Regions from separate parts of the Rhodococcus sp. Eu-32 genome, predicted to be linked through region 3. Evidence: riboswitches for the same ligand, from Rfam matches in the RefSeq annotation. Region 3 holds a riboswitch; each other region holds the start of a gene.
The links. A riboswitch is a leader RNA that binds a small molecule or an ion and turns the genes downstream of it on or off. The one in region 3 is predicted to bind S-adenosylmethionine.
Positions count from the first base shown of each region.

Region 1: another riboswitch for S-adenosylmethionine. It lies ahead of DK926_RS25955 (bifunctional o-acetylhomoserine/o-acetylserine sulfhydrylase); the one in region 3 lies ahead of DK926_RS00400 (amino acid ABC transporter permease).
Region 2: another riboswitch for S-adenosylmethionine. It lies ahead of DK926_RS20540 (aminotransferase class V-fold PLP-dependent enzyme); the one in region 3 lies ahead of DK926_RS00400 (amino acid ABC transporter permease).

Region 1 covers NZ_QGNK01000038.1:9,591-12,863, reverse strand. Annotated here, with positions in the region: gene DK926_RS25960 (homoserine O-acetyltransferase) at 1-685, opposite strand, end outside; gene DK926_RS25955 (bifunctional o-acetylhomoserine/o-acetylserine sulfhydrylase) at 682-2,019, opposite strand; SAM riboswitch class IV at 2,209-2,331, opposite strand; gene DK926_RS25950 (MFS transporter) at 2,555-3,273, shown strand, end outside.
Region 2 covers NZ_QGNK01000019.1:25,146-28,418, reverse strand. Annotated here, with positions in the region: gene DK926_RS20545 (hypothetical protein) at 1-267, opposite strand, end outside; gene DK926_RS20540 (aminotransferase class V-fold PLP-dependent enzyme) at 400-1,743, opposite strand; SAM riboswitch class IV at 1,792-1,907, opposite strand; gene DK926_RS20535 (Pls/PosA family non-ribosomal peptide synthetase) at 2,097-3,273, shown strand, end outside.
Region 3 covers NZ_QGNK01000001.1:70,794-74,066, reverse strand. Annotated here, with positions in the region: gene DK926_RS00405 (amino acid ABC transporter ATP-binding protein) at 1-200, opposite strand, end outside; gene DK926_RS00400 (amino acid ABC transporter permease) at 197-1,141, opposite strand; SAM riboswitch class I at 1,296-1,392, opposite strand; gene DK926_RS00395 (HNH endonuclease signature motif containing protein) at 1,637-3,273, shown strand, end outside.

The DNA.
Region 1 (3,273 bases), on a different contig from region 3:
CGAGGCCGGTGAGCGGAGCCTTGCCGGTGCCGTAGTAGTCACCACCCTGCCAGTCGGGATCGGACATGATGGCCGCGATCTGTGTGGTCTGGGTGCCGATCTGATCTGCCGTCGCGCGAGCGCCGACGGCCAGAACCAGCGCGGCGGCAACACGTTCGGGGTATTCGACGATCCATTCGAGCGTGCGCATCCCGCCCATCGAGCCGCCGACGACGGCAGCGAAACGCTCGATGCCCAGGGCATCCGCGAGTGCAGCTTCGGCGGCGACCTGATCGCGGATGGAGATCTCCGGGAATCGGCTGCCGTAGGGCTTGCCGTCCGGTGCGATCGACGACGGACCCGTCGTGCCGCCGCACCCACCGAGAACATTGGTGGCGACGACGCACCACTCGTCGGTGTCGACGGGTGCGCCGGGGCCGATCATTCCGTCCCACCACCCCGCCAGCGCGTGGGCGTCGTCGGGAGGGCCGGACACGTGCGAATCACCGGTCAGCGCGTGCTCGACGAGCACCACGTTGTCGCGAGCGGGCGAGATGGTGCCCCACCGCTGCAGCCCGATCGTCACACCGCGCAGCGTCGCGCCGCTTTCGAGTTCGAGGTCACCTATGTCGACATGGCCGAGCCGCCCGTCGGCCGCAGGAAATCCTGCGGCCGACAGGGCGTCGTGCACGGAGCTGATGGTCAAGACGCCGCCGCTGCGAAACCGCGTTCGAGATCGGCGAGAATGTCGTCGATTCCCTCGATGCCCACTGCGAGCCTGACCAGGCCGGGAGTGACGCCGGAGGCGAGCTGCTCCTCCGGAGTCAACTGCGAATGAGTGGTCGACGCGGGATGGATGACTAGTGAACGCACGTCCCCGATGTTAGCGACATGGCTGTGGAGGCTCAGCGCGTCGACGAACTTCTTGCCCGCGTCCACGCCGCCGGTCAGTTCGAACGACACGATCGCGCCCTGTCCCTTGGGTGCCAGCTTCTGTCCTCGCTCGTACCACGGTGAGGACGGAAGACCCGCATAGCCGACGCTGGAGACGTCCTCGCGTGCTTCGAGGAACGCGGCGACCTTCTGCGCGTTCTCGACGTGGCGCTCGATACGCAGGCTGAGCGTTTCGAGTCCCTGGCTGATGAGGAAGGCGTTGAACGGGGACACGGCCGCGCCGATGTCGCGGAGCAGCTGCACACGAGCCTTGAGCGCGTAGGCAGGCGCACCGAGTTCGGCGAACACGACGCCGTGGTAGCTCGGATCGGGCGTCGTGAAATTCGGGTGACGGCCCTGCGTCCAGTCGAACGTGCCGCCGTCGACGATGACGCCTGCGATCGCGGTTCCGTGGCCTCCCAGGTACTTCGTCGCCGAGTGCACGACGATGTCGGCGCCCAACGTCAACGGCTGGATGAGGTACGGGGTGGCGACCGTGTTGTCGACGATCAGCGGAATCCCGCTGGCGTGTGCAACCTCGGCGACACCGGGAATGTCGAAGATGTCGTTCTTCGGGTTCGAGATGGTCTCGCCGTAGAAGGCCTTGGTGTTCGGCTTGATCGCGGCCTTCCACTGTTCGAGGTCGTCGGGGTTCTCGACGAAGGAGACCTCGATGCCGAGCTTGGGCAGTGTGTAGTGGAAGAGGTTGTACGTGCCGCCGTACAGTCGCGGACTGGAGACGATGTGGTCGCCTGCCTCGGCGAGGTTGAGAATGGCGAGCGTTTCGGCGGCCTGTCCCGACGACAGCAGCAGTGCGGCGACGCCACCTTCGAGCGCGGCGATGCGCTGCTCGACGGCGTCCTGCGTCGGATTCATGATGCGGGTGTAGATGTTGCCGGGTTCGGCGAGTCCGAACAGTGCGGCGGCGTGGTCGGTGTTCTCGAACGTGTACGACGTGGTCTGGTAGATCGGCAGAGCACGCGCACGGGTGACTCCGTCGGCGCTCTGGCCGACGTGAATCTGCTTGGTCTCGAAACTCCAGGACGCGGTCGGATCCTCGATCGGGGCGCCTGCGGCGTCGACTACGTCGGGGTTGTTCTCGGTCATGTCGTGAATACTCCGTCTTCGAAGGATGTGCAGAATTCGAAACGGCACTCGCATGCGAGGGCCGGGCGGGGCCTATCGAGACAACAACACATGCAAACCTCCTCGGGGGCCTTCGCGGTCCAGTCGTGCCCGTCTGGCCAGTCGTGCCCGGTCAGTGGGCCCGCCGAGTCGGCCTGAGACCGTCCTGCGGACCCGCGCTTGTTCTTCGGTTGCGTTCTGCAACCGAGTAACCAGGTCTTCACCCGGAGCACCCCACCGCGGTTGGAGGGTTGCCGGCCAGCAAGCCGGGGCTCGATGCTGGCGCTCATGACCTGCTGGAATCCTAGCGGTGCGCCCGGGCGGGAGGAATAGCGACGTCGGAACTCCGAAATCGTGCACTGTGACCTGCGGATAAGTGTCTCGTGAGCACAATCACCGCCGATCAGGAAGAAAATCCGTTGCGTGCGGGACGACAATGGATCGCAGGGACGTTCCCTCCAGGGTCCGTCCCTTCTTCATGCTTCCGTTCCCCCTCTCGAGACAAGGTCGTTCTGCTGTGTCTGTCACCGATTCCGCCCTCGCCAAGAATGTCGGCGCCGTGCGTTCGAAGGTGTCTCACGGCCTGAGTACCGAGAAGCGGCCGCACTCCACGAGTAGACGGCTCGCGATGGTGGCGTTGTCGATCGGCGGTTTCGGCATCGGAACCACCGAGTTCGCATCGATGGGTCTGCTGCCGGACGTCGCGTCGTCGATGGGAATTTCCGAGCCGTCCGCCGGCCACATGATCTCTGCGTACGCGTTGGGTGTCGTCGTCGGAGCTCCTGCGATCGCCACGCTGGCCGCACGTGTTCCGCGAAGGCTTCTGCTCATCCTGCTGATGGCCGCGTTCACGCTCGGCAACCTCGGCACGGTGTTCGCGCCGAGCTTCCACGAGTTGGTCGCATCGCGGTTCGTCGCCGGACTCCCGCACGGCGCGTACTTCGGTATCGCCGCGCTCGTGGCCGCGCATCTCGCGGAGCCCGGCAAGCGCGCGAAAGCCGTAGCCATGGTCATGATGGGACTGTCCATCGCGAACGTCGTCGGCGTGCCCGCGGCGACGTGGCTCGGCCAGAGCCTCGGATGGCGCAGTGCTTTCGCCGTCGTCGCCGTCATCGGTGCGCTCACGGTCACGGCGCTGATCATGTGGATGCCGCGTCTGGACGGAATGCCGACGACGAACCCGATCACCGAGTTGGGTGCACTCCGGCGCGTCCAGGTCTGGATGACACTGCTCGT
Region 2 (3,273 bases), on a different contig from region 3:
GGCGGGCACGTCCAACGCCGCGAACTCACGACGCGCAGTCCTGGCGTCGTCGGCGATGTGGAACTCGATGTCGAGGAAGACTGCGACGCTGTCGGCATCCTTGCCTGCGGCCACTGCATCGGAGCGCAGTGCCGTGCGAGCCTGTTGGCCCTCACGAAGGTCTGCGGCGACGATGCGGGCGACCGCCTCGGTCGGAACGGCGTCGGTGATTTCGGTCCAGGTGCCCGCATGATCGACGGCGACGCGTACGGGTGAAGTGTTCGACATGAGATGTCCTGTCGTGGAAGCAGGGGAAGGTTGCCTAGGTCCTACCCGAACGCCTACAAGACCCGGAGGCCGTGCGGCACAGATCCACGTACCTGTCGCGCCAGAATCGGCCCTGCGACACGACATTTGCTGTCATGACCCGATGCTAACCTCTCCGTTCGCGCACGGGGATCCCACGCCTGCGCCGCCGTCGGCAATCGCCGGGAACGGGCGCGGATCGGGCACCGGGTTCCACCATCCGTTGTCCTCCTCGTAGACCCACGAGGGGCCGGACGAGGCCAGCTGCGCGACGGCGTCGACGAGACGGTCGACGTCGGCATCGGAACTACCGAGCCCCAGGCTGGCCCGCACGGCGCCGCCTGCGTAACCGAGCCGTTGCAGCAACGGGTGGGCACAGAACTTGCCGTCGCGCACGCCGATTCCGTGTTCGGCGGACAGGTATGCGGCGATCTCGCCCGGGCCGTACCCGTCGAGTGCAAATGTGACGATGCCCACACTGTCCGGAGCGTCGTTCCACACCGACAAGAGCTGGATTCCGTCGATTCCGGCCAACCCGTCGCGTAGCCGCGTGCACAGACGACGCTCGTGGTCGACGGCACCTGCCGCCTCGTACGCCGTGATCGCCTCGCACGCGGCTGCGAGCGCGACGACGCCGAGCACGTTCGGGGTCCCGGCCTCGTGACGCGCGGGCGACGGAGCCCAGTCCGTCGACGTCGTGGTCACGTGTCGCACCGCACCACCACCGGCAAGGTAGGGCTCACCGGCGTCGAGCCAGTCACGCCTGCCGACGAGGACACCCGCACCGTGCGGCGCGTACAGCTTGTGGCCCGAGAAAGCGAGGTAGTCGACGCCCAGGTCGGCAAGATTCACGCGGCGATGCGGCACCAACTGGGCACCGTCGACGAGAATTCGAGCACCGTGCCGATGCGCGAGCGTCGCGAGTTCGCGGATGGGCAGCACCTCGCCCGTGACGTTCGACGCTCCCGTGACGGCAAGCAGCGCAGCAGGTTTCGTCCGCAGTTCCGCGTCGATGCGCGCAACCGTCTCGGCAACCGAGTCCGCTGCGACGACGACGCGACGCCCGTTCCACGGCAACAGGTTCGCGTGGTGCTCGATGTCGAGCACGACGGTGTCTCCCGGGACACAGCCGGCGAGAAGGTTCAGCGAGTCGGTGGTGTTCCGCGTGAAGATCACGACGGAATCCTGTTGCGCTCCAACGAAGTCGGAGACGGTCACCCGGGCCTTCTCGTATGCGGCCGTCGAGACCCGCGATGCATATCCGGCACCCCGGTGCACGCTGGAGTAGAACGGCAGCAGCTCCTCGATTCGCGCGGACACCTCGGCGAGCGCAGGTGCACTGGCCGCGTAGTCGAAGTTCGCGTAGCTGCAGGTGGTTCCGTCGACGAGCGGGACCTGCACGTTCGCGCCGCTGACCGCAGCGAACGGTGCACAGGTCTTCTCGAGAACAGCAGTCATGACAATTATCCCCTTGTCGTTCGGGGACCCACGCCGATACGGCGTTCGAGTCCGCGCTTGCCGCACCGGTTCTCCGGCGTCGGCCAGGTCGTCACCCGGAGCACCCCACCGCGGAGGAGGGTTGCCGACCAGCGAGCCGGGGCTTTGCGCTGGTACTCATGACCTGAACAGAGAATGGCAAACGACTCTCGTCATTGTCAACCCGGCAGGTAGGAAACCCGCGGGGCGAAGCCGCACCACGCGAGTAAACTTCGCCCGGTGTCTCGACCATGCAGCCGTTCACCTTCTGGCAAACCCAACATGAGATAACGACCCACAAATCACGTTGACGATTCGAGAAGAGGAACACCCGGTTGTCTGTGGAATCACGATCGGAACCGACGAAGACGCAGGCGTCTGCAGCCATACCTGCCGAATTTCTGCGCGGAGATCGCGCTCCTCGTGAGCGCACCCTCATCGACGTCCTGCGGTCGACGGCGTCACAGCATCCCAACGCCATGGCGATCGACGACGGAAGCACGTCGATCACCTACCGCGAGCTGCTCGAGGACATCGACGAGGGCGCGCAATGGCTGGCCAGGGCGGGAGTTCGGCGCGGCGACCGCGTCGGCGTCCGGATGCCATCGGGCTCGTTCTCGTTGTACGTCGCGATTCTGTCGATCCTGAACGCCGGTGCTGCGTACGTGCCCGTCGACGCCGACGACCCCGACGAGCGCGCCGAGCTTGTCTTCGGTGAGGCCAAGGTGACCGCGGTCGTGACGGCGGGCGGCATCGCTGCAGGTACGGCCGACAAGCAGGACATTCCCCTGCCCGACACCCTGACCATCCCGAGCCCCGACGACGACGCCTGGGTCATCTTCACGTCGGGTTCGACGGGTACGCCGAAGGGCGTCGCCGTCAGCCATCGCAACGCCGCGGCATTCGTCGACGCCGAAGCGCGGATGTTCATGCAGGACGATCCCCTCGGTCCGGGCGACCGCGTGCTGGCAGGTCTGTCGGTGGCGTTCGACGCGTCCTGCGAGGAGATGTGGCTCGCGTGGCGTCACGGCGCGTGTCTCGTTCCCGCACCTCGCTCGCTCGTCCGCAGTGGATTCGATCTCGGACCGTGGCTCGTTTCCCGTGACATCTCGGTCGTCTCGACCGTCCCGACGCTCGCAGCTCTGTGGCCCGCTGTGGCGCTCGAAGCCGTCCGCCTGTTGATTTTCGGCGGCGAGGCGTGCCCGCCGGAGCTGGCCGAACGCCTCGCCGTCGACGGTCGCGAGGTGTGGAACACGTACGGGCCCACCGAGGCCACCGTCGTCGCGTGTGCGTCGATCATGGACGGCAAGGGTCCGGTCCGTATCGGCCTGCCACTCGACGGCTGGGATCTCGCCGTCGTCGACGCGTCCGGCCAGCCGGTTGCCGTCGGCGAGGTCGGTGAGCTCGTCATCGGCGGCGTCGGCCTCGCGCGCTACCTCGACCCGGCGAAGGACGCCGAGAAATACGCCCCGATGCCGACGCTCGGGTGGGAGCGCGCCTATCGCAGTGGCG
Region 3 (3,273 bases):
GTGCCCTGATCCACCTTTTCGAGGTGGTTGAGGGTGCGCAGCAGCGTGGACTTACCGGATCCGGACGGGCCGATGATGACGGTGACCTCGCCCGGGCGAACGACGAGGTCGACACCCCTCAGCACTTCGAGCGGTCCGAACGACTTGTGTATGCCGCGGACTTCGACGGCGTACTTCGAGTTCTCCGGTGCGGCGGTCATCGGGTTGCTCCCCGAGGCGCGAGGGTGATCTCGGCGAGCCGCTTGCGTATCTTCTGGACCGGTGTCAGAGGGATGGTGCGCACCGCACCCTTGGCGTAGTGCCGTTCTACGTAGAACTGGACGACCGACAGGATCGACGTGAGGATGATGTACCAGATGGTCGCGACCATGAGCAGCGGAACGACCCGCCCGTTGCGGCCGTAGATGACCTGAACCTGGTAGAACAGCTCGGCGATGGCCATGACGGACACGATCGAGGTGCCCTTGAACAGGCTGATGACCTCGTTGGCGGCGTTCGGGAGGATCCCTCTCATCGCTTGTGGCAGGACGATCTTGAAGAATTCGCGACGCTTCGGAATGCCCAGTGCAGCAGCCGCTTCCAACTGGCCTTGGTCGACGGAGATGATGCCCGCCCTGACGATCTCGGCCGAGTACGCAGCCTGGTGCAGCGCGAGACCGATGATGGCGGCCGTCGAACCGCTGATCACGTTGTTCACGTCGAACTCGAAGAACGCGGGACCGAACGGAATTCCGAGCGTGAGAGTTTGGTACAGGTAGGCGATGTTGAACCAGAACAGCAACTGCACAATGAGAGGAATCGACCTGAACGCCCAGATGTAGAACCAGGAGATGACCTGCAGCACAGGGTTGTTCGACAGGCGAGCCACGGCGAGCGCGATGCCGATCGCGATCCCGATGAGTGTGCCCCAGAACGTCAGCTGAATGGTCAGCCACAGCGCGGACATGACGGACGCCGCCGTGAAGTACTGAGCGAACGTTCCCCAATCCCATCCCGGGTTGGTCGCGAGGCCGTGGAGGAACTGCGCGACCAGCACGAGGACCGCGATGCTGACGACCCAGCGCCACGGGTGCCACTTCTTGGCGACGACGAGGTCTTCGTCGTCTATCTGCGGTTCGGCCGACGCGGGCCGAGCTTGCAATTGAGTCACCGAAACAAGCTTTCTGGTGGAGGTGTGGTGTGTGGCGGGACTATCTGCAGGTACAGCTACAGGCGCCCACGCGGCACAGGTCGACGTGCAGGCGTCGCCGCATTGCCCGTCGCTGACACAGTGCGCTACTCATACTCATGTTCGTCCTCCATCGGTCCTGGCGGTAGCACCCACACCTTCCGTGAGGAAGGGGGTTGCTGCGACGTCGACGAGCCAGGTCTCTTGGTCGCTCTGGATGGTGACAGGAATGTATTCGGTACCTAGTACAGCCGTCAAGTCTCCGGTTTTCGATTGCATTGCGGCGCTTGAGCTTCGACTTCGAATCACGGTGATTCGAACTCTTGCGGGTTTCGACCGTTCGCGTCCGGCCGCGCACCTTCCAGCAAGCGCGCAGGTTGCAACGTGCGCGTGCGCTGCAACCTGCGCGGGCGACGTAGTGGGCGGCCTCCCTTGTATTCGAACGCATGTTCGATTATCGTAGTGGGCATGGGAATGCCGGGGGGCGTTGATAATTCAGGCGAGGCGGACGCGATCCGTCGTGCCGCCGACGCGGAGGCGTCGGAACTGTTGGCGACGCTCGCCAGCAATCGCCGCGCCGAGAACATCGCCGCCGCAACGATGGTCCACAACCTGCACGCCCTGTTCGAGCTCCGCTTCTGCACCGAAGCCGACATCCACGAATCCGGCGACGGCGAACCCGACATCGCACTCGCCAAACGTACCGTCCAGTGCGAGGCGTCGGTCGCCTTGTCCTTGTCGCGCACCGTCACCAGCGACATGATGACCATCGGCGAACAGCTCGCCTGGCGACTGCCCGCAGTCGACGGCGCTTTCACCGCAGGCGATATCGACTACCCTAGGGTCCGCACCATCGCCCTGGTGCTCGAGAAGGCATCCGACGATACCGTCCACGCGATCGAGGACGACGTCCTCGCCACCGCACTGCACACCACCGTCGGCCCCCTCCGCGACCGCATCTGGAGCCTGTGGATCGAACACGACCCCGACGAGGCCGCAGCAGCGCGTAAGAAAGTCGAATCCGAAGAACGACGCGCCGACGTCATTCGAGGCGACGACGGCATGGCCACCCTCCGCGCCAGAATGAGCAGTCTCGAGGGCGCCGAAATCAACGCCGTGCTCGACGAACTCGCAGGCACCGTCTGCTCCCGCGACCCACGAACGAAGAAGCAACTCCGTGGCTACGCCGTCATGGCTCTCGTCTACCGCCAGGACTTCATCGCCTGCATGTGCGAAACCGACGTATGCCCGGTCAACGGACAGCAGGAGCATCACTCCAAGCGACGTCCACACCTGTTGCAAGTCACCGTAGACATCGAAACCCTCCTCGGACTCACCGACCGACCCGCAACCCTCAGCGACGGCACCATCCTCGACCCCGACACAGCCCGACGGCTCGCTGGCGACTCCCGACTGCAGATGATTCTCACCGAACTCATCGAGGACATCCGCGCGGAAGAAGGACACGGCAACAAGGCGGACGAGTCTGCAGACGACACGGCCGAGGATGTCGACTCCGCGGTGGCGCAGGAAGAACATTCGGGCAGCGAGCGTGCGGGAAGCGAGAATGCTTGCGGTACAGACGAACCCGATGACACCGCGGCCGCCGACCACGAAAACCCTAGCGCAGCTGAAGATGTCGCCGAACAGACAGCTCACCACTCGACCGACCACCGACCCATTGCCTACCGCCCGATCAAACGCGGCCGAATCCATCCGGTCGGGCCTCTGAGCGCAGCGCTGATCCCCTGCACCACCTCCATTTCCCGCTCACTCCCGCGTGCGGTACGCCGGCGCCTACGCCCAGGCCGCGATGTCGCTCTTTCCGAGATGATTTCGCGGTTTCTCGATGCCGCAGCCGCAGACCCCGCACTCGCGAAGGGCATTCACCCCGACGGCCACGGTGGACACACCGAACCGCCACCGGGAGCACTGACCTACCGACCCACGGCAGAACTCGTCGCACTCACACGCGCGACGTTCTCCACCTGCACATTCCCTGGGTGCAGTGTGCCCGCAGCAGCCTGCGAGATCGACCACATCGTTCCCTTCGACCACACCAACCCCCGAGCAGGCGGCTGGACCATCCGCGCCAACGTCCAGCC